DNA from 2 places in the Vreelandella neptunia genome. Region 2 is predicted to be linked to the other one. Evidence: predicted binding sites of a transcription regulator. Region 2 holds the regulator's gene; the other holds the start of a gene.
The links. The regulator LexA, encoded in region 2, represses DNA repair genes until DNA is damaged. The targets are predictions, from matches to a motif close to TACTGTNTANNTANACAGTA.

Region 1: a site for LexA is predicted at 1,222-1,241, ahead of ruvA (Holliday junction branch migration protein RuvA). Genes of this name have one in related genera too.

Annotation. Positions count from the first base shown of each region.
Region 1 is NZ_CP140255.1:2,251,469-2,254,606, forward strand. Features, by position in the region: gene ruvB (Holliday junction branch migration DNA helicase RuvB) at 1-470, opposite strand, end outside; gene ruvA (Holliday junction branch migration protein RuvA) at 552-1,160, opposite strand; gene ruvC (crossover junction endodeoxyribonuclease RuvC) at 1,266-1,829, opposite strand; gene aspS (aspartate--tRNA ligase) at 1,909-3,138, opposite strand, start outside.
Region 2 is NZ_CP140255.1:2,005,280-2,008,417, forward strand. Features, by position in the region: gene purU (formyltetrahydrofolate deformylase) at 1-524, shown strand, start outside; gene SR894_RS09330 (energy-coupling factor ABC transporter permease) at 549-1,220, shown strand; gene lexA (transcriptional repressor LexA) at 1,393-2,073, opposite strand; gene SR894_RS09340 (TetR/AcrR family transcriptional regulator) at 2,485-3,138, shown strand, end outside.

The sequences.
Region 1 (3,138 bases), 250 kb from region 2:
AGGGTGAAGCGCGGAAGATCCAGTTTAATCGAACGCGCCGCAGGCCCTTCACCAATCATGATGTCGAGCTGAAAATCTTCCATGGCCGGGTAGAGCACTTCCTCTACCACCGGCGACAGGCGATGAATTTCATCGATAAAGAGTACGTCGCCAGGCTCTAAATTAGTCAGCATGGCGGCTAGATCGCCTGCCCGCTCGAGTACCGGCCCGGAAGTCGACTTCATACCGACGCCCATCTCGGTGGCAATAATATGCGCGAGGGTCGTTTTACCTAACCCCGGGGGGCCAAATACCAGAGTGTGATCCAGGCTCTCTTCACGCAGCCGTGCGGCGCCGATAAAGATTTCCAGCTGTTCACGCACACGCGGCTGGCCAATATAGTCATCCAGCCGCTTGGGGCGAATCGCGTAATCAATGCGCCCCTCTCCCTGTTCAGGTTCAGCGGCGATCAGCCGATCGTGTTCTAACATAGGTGCTCTTCTTTATGGCAATTCAAAAAGGTCTATTCACAAAGCTCTATCCGCTACCCGCAATTTGTTATTTATTCCGTTCTAACCACTCATGCGTTGGGTGAGCGCGGCTTTAATAAGCGCTTCGGTAGACTGGTTGGGATCGATATCGGCGAGCATTTTCGAGGCCTCAGTCAGTTTATACCCCAAGCTGACTAACGCGGCTTCCGCATCGGCAAGACTATCGCGGGCAGAAGCACGGCCATTGGTGGCCTCAAGGGGTAGTAGCGCGTTGCTGCCATCTTCCCACTCGGGGAAACGGTCGCGCATTTCAATAATCAGCCGCTCAGCAGTTTTCTTGCCCACCCCTGGCAGTGATGTCAGCGCCTTGCTGTCGTCGTCACGGACGCAGCGCATAAAGGCGTCTTCGTCCATGCCCGACAGGATGGCTAGTGCAAGCTTGGGCCCTACGCCATTGACTTTGATCAAGGCACGGAACAAAGCACGTTCATGCTCACGGCCGAAGCCATAAAGTAAGTGGGCGTCATCACGAATGGTTAAATGGGTAAATAATGAGACGCTCTCGTTAATCGCCGGAAGTGCGACCAGCGTATTCATTGAGGTTTCCAGTTCGTAACCTACGCCATGAACGTCGATCACAATCCAGGGAGGTTGCTTTGCCACTAGCTGACCACTCAGACGTCCAATCATAAATACGCTCGCACCGGAATGAAAAAAATAGAGTGAAAAACAGGTGATTACTATAAAGCGACTCTGTACAGGTGACCAGTAGTTCAGCCACCGGCACAGCGGGAATTAAAGCCGCCAGCGTCCAGTTGAGCGACGGCGGCCCCGAGATGGCGCGGCGGGCAAGCCATGGCTGCTAAACACAGAGCCGTTATAAGCATGGGTTAACGCAATGGCTAACGCGTCGGCGGCGTCAGCTTGTGGGGTAGCAGAGAGCTGCAGAATTGCTGTCACCATATGCTGCACCTGCTCTTTATCCGCGCCGCCCTGGCCAGTCACCGCCTGCTTTATCTGCCGCGCGGCGTATTCGGCAAGGCTTAAGCCATGATTGGCCATACACACCATTGCCGCCCCCCGAGCCTGGCCCAGCTTCAGCGCTGAATCGGGGTTTTTGGCCATAAAGACCCGCTCAATGGCCACCTGGCAGGGTCGATGCAGGCCGACGACTTCGCTAAGGCCGGCGTAAATTTGCGCCAAGCGCTGCTCCAAGGCCCCTTCTGCCGTGCGGATACAGCCACTCGCTACGTAGCAAGGTTTAACGCCAATAATATCGATCACCCCGTAACCGGTTACCCGGGAGCCAGGGTCTATGCCCAAAATGCGAATGGGTACGACGGACTTTTGCTCTTCCATGGCGTCGATACTCGTGTGACTAGAACATACAAAAACACCGACGCCACGGCGTCGGTGTTGAGCAGCCATCCAAACCGATTTATTCGGCGGCGGGTTCCGCTTTGACTTTCTGACGTAGACGGATGTTCAAATCTTTCAACTGCTCGGGGCTGACTTCGCCCGGTGCATTGGTCATCAAACAGGCAGCGCTTTGGGTTTTCGGGAAGGCGATGACTTCACGAATAGTCTTGGCACCAACCATCAGCATGACCAAGCGATCCAAGCCAAAGGCTAAGCCACCATGAGGCGGCGCACCGTACTGCAGTGCATCCAGCAGGAAGCCAAATTTCTCTTGGGCTTCTTCTTCACCAATGCCTAGAATCTCAAACACCGTGCTCTGCATGGTCTGATCGTGGATACGAATAGAGCCGCCGCCCAATTCGGTACCGTTGAGCACCATATCGTAAGCGCGTGAAAGCGCGTTGGCAGGATCGGCCTTGAGCTCTTCCGGTGTGCAGGAAGGCGCGGTAAAGGGGTGGTGCAGTGGGCTAAGGCGGCCGTTGTCGTCGGCTTCAAACATTGGGAAGTCGACTACCCACAGTGGCGCCCACTCTTGAGTATAGAGTTCCAGGTCAGCACCGAGCTTGACGCGCAGCGCGCCAATGGCTTCGTTAACGATTCGCGCTTTATCGGCACCGAAGAAGATGATGTCACCATCTTCTGCGCCCACGCGGTCGAGCAGCTCTTCAACGATGTTTTCCATAAACTTGACGATCGGAGACTGCAGACCTTCAAGCCCTTTGGCGCGCTCGTTGACCTTGATCCACGCCAAACCTTTGGCGCCGTAGATGCCGACAAACTTGGTATATTCGTCGATCTCTTTGCGCGACAGCTTGGCGCCACCGGGTACTTTCAGTGCCGCGACGCGACCATCATCAGCCTTGGCGGGGCCAGAGAAGACGTTGAAGTTAACCTGCTGCATCAGGTCATCGACATCGGTCAGTTCCAGCGGGATACGCAGATCAGGCTTATCGGAACCGAAACGATCCATCGCCTCCTGCCAGGTCATGCGCGGAAATTCTGGCAACTCTACCTTCAGCACTTCTTGGAATAGCTGACGAATCATGGCTTCGGTAATGCCCATGATGTCGTTCTCTTCCACAAACGACGCCTCGATATCAATCTGGGTGAACTCAGGCTGACGGTCGGCGCGCAAATCTTCATCGCGGAAACACTTGGCAATTTGGTAATAGCGGTCAAAACCCGCCACCATCAACAGCTGCTTAAACAGCTGCGGCGACTGAGGCAGTGCAAAGAAACTACCCGCGTG
Region 2 (3,138 bases):
GTGAGCTGGATTGCGATATTGTTGGGGTTATCTCCAACCATGACGATATGCGTTCGCTGACCGAGTGGTACGGCATTCCTTACCACCATGTGCCGGTCGACCCCGACAATAAGCAAGCGTCGTTTGCCAAGGTTCAAGCTGAAATCGACAGCGCTCGCGCTGACTGCGTGGTGCTGGCGCGCTATATGCAAATACTGCCCCCCGAGCTGTGCGCGCGCTATGCGGGGCGAGTGATCAATATTCACCACAGCTTTTTGCCCTCTTTTGCCGGGGCTAAGCCTTACCATCAAGCCTACCAGCGTGGCGTTAAACTGATCGGCGCTACCTGTCACTATGTAACCGAGGAACTCGACGCAGGTCCTATCATCGAACAGGATATCCATCGTGTTAGCCACTGCCACACACCCACTGATCTAGTGCGCTTTGGACGTGATGTAGAAAAAGCCGTGCTCGCTCGGGGCTTGCGCTGGCACTTGGAAGATCGCGTGCTGGTGCACGGCAACAAGACAGTGGTATTTAGTTAACGCTCATCAACCCTAGAGGCCGCCATGTCATTTGCGCAAAGTGTACTAGCGCCCTGGGCGCTGCTGCTCACCTGGCTACTCTCGCTGGGCGTGATAGCGTGGACACTTTGGCGGCGGCCCTGGCAGGTATTGATCGAGGATACCGCGCTTCAGCACCGCTGGTTAGGCGCCACGCTGGCGGTGATGCTTATGTGGCAGCTTCGCGCGCAGGCGGTTGATTGGCTAACGCTGCACCTTGTCTTTACGGTATTGATGACACTGGTTTTTAAAGCGCCGTTAGCGCTGATCAGCAACGTGCTGATCAATATCGCCATGGTGGTGATTGGTCGCAATGAATGGATGTTGTTGGGGGCAAATGTGCTGGTTACCGGGATCGTTCCGGCGGCCGTTATTGGCACGGTATGGCGGCTGGTAGATCGCCGCCTGCCGGATAACTTGATGGTCTTTCTGTTTGCCTGCGGCTTTTTTGGCGCGGCGCTGGCAACGCTAGGGGGAGGTCTGGCGGCGGTAGTGCTGATTATCGTCGCAGGGACTGACCCTGAGGCGATCTACCTTGCCCAGGAGTACGCGCGCTTCCTGCCCTTGTTAATGCCTTCAGAGGCGTTTATTACCGGCATGCTGCTAAGTATTTTATTGGTCTATCACCCTAACTGGGTGGCCACCTTCAATGACCACCGCTATATCGACATGCAATAGTGTGGGGACTAGCAGCCTGTCGGGCTTGACCGATCGTCGCGAGAAGCACGGATTTTGAGCCAAATTTATCGATCGATTGAGGCGAATAGCGCGCTATTTAACGAAATCGATCGAATAAAGTTGGCCAAAATACCGGGATTCGCAGTAGATCAGTGTTAAGTCCGACAGGCTGCTAGCCGAGTGCCTGGCCGTTACCGCCTCGAATCACTCCGACTCCAACGCCTTCGATATCGAGGGATTGGGAGCGCAGGTCGATTTCAATGGGCGCAAAATCAGGGTTCTCTGCAAACAGCGTCACTTGATGCCCCTGGCGTTTGAAGCGTTTAACCGTTACTTCATCGTCTAAGCGGGCAACCACAATCTGGCCATCGCGCACTCGGTCGGTGCGATGAACCGCCAATAAATCACCCTCCAAAATGCCAATATCCTTCATGGAAAGCCCGCGCACACGCAGCAGGTAGTCAGCTTTGGGCGTGAAGTACTCAGCCGGTAGGGGGCAGTAACGATCAATATGTTCAGCGGCTAAAATGGGGCTTCCAGCGGCCACCTCACCGATCACTGGCAGGCCAGCGGGCAGGGGTTCAACGTTGGCAGCGGGTAACGCGGTGACTGCGCTATCGAGGGTCTCTTGAGGTTCCTGGTTGGGCAGGCGAATGCCTCGAGACGTGTTGCGGATAATGCGAATAACGCCTTTGCGTTCCAGCGCGCGCAGGTGCTCTTCAGCCGCATTGGGGGAGCGGAAGCCGAGTGCTTTGGCAATCTCAGCACGGGTAGGAGGGTAGCCAAATTCGCCCATAGTCTTAACGATAAAATCAAACACGTGCTGTTGGCGAGCGGTTAGCGGACGCGACATACCAGACTCCATAAATAGTGAATAGACAGTAACAAGCTAAATGTCGACTTAATCAATAAGTGTTTAAGTATACAGTATGTTCCTCTGTCCAGTATATGGCCTGTCAGTGCCTATCGACTATGTCTATACAATTTTCCTAAGAAACCTCTGATTAACTATTGCGCTCGACCATACGGCGTTAAAAATCGCCTCAAAATGCTCATTTACAACCCGTAAACTCCGCTTTTTCGTTGATTTTTGCCTTGTCTGGTCTTCGCTCATTACGTTAAACAGAGGCCCCTTAATCGTTTGAAACTAAGTTTCTGCTTATTTAACCTGCCACATTTTGTCAGTAAATCAAGCGTTGAGCCCACCAAGGTTATGGCATAGTATTTTGCTATGTTTTAAACACCTGTTTCCCTGGAGAGCGACATGGCTCAATCTGATACGGTGACCCGTATACTCGATACTGCTGAGGTGCTGTTTGCAGAGCGGGGTTTTGCCGAAACTTCGCTGCGCAACATCACTAGCAAAGCGCGCGTTAACCTGGCCGCTGTTAATTACCATTTTGGTTCCAAAAAAGCCCTGATTCAGGCCGTTTTTTCCCGCTATTTGGATCCTTTTACTCAGCGTTTTCATACCGCGCTGGATGAGCTGGAAGGCCAACACGCTGGTCGTGTTATTCCACTTGAAACACTGCTCGAAACCATGGCCACCACCGTTCTTGCGGTACCCGCCGAACGTAATAGCTTAAAAGTGTTCATGCGCTTGCTCGGTCTTGCCTACAGCCAGGCACAGGGGCATCTCAGGCGCTATATCCAGCAAGAGTATGGTGATGTGTTTACCCGCTTCACCGAGCTTGTACGTAAAGCAACGCCGGATCTGCCTGACGCTGAGCGCTTTTGGCGGCTACACTTTATGCTTGGGACGGTAATATTTACCCTTTCTGGCCTCGATGCACTGCGCGATATCGCGGAGAAGGATTACCACGAACAGGTCTCGGTGCGTGATTTGGTCAGACGCTTGCTTCCTGTCGTTGTGGCTGCCATGAATGCGCCGTTACCCATGACCCTTGAAGAAGCCAAA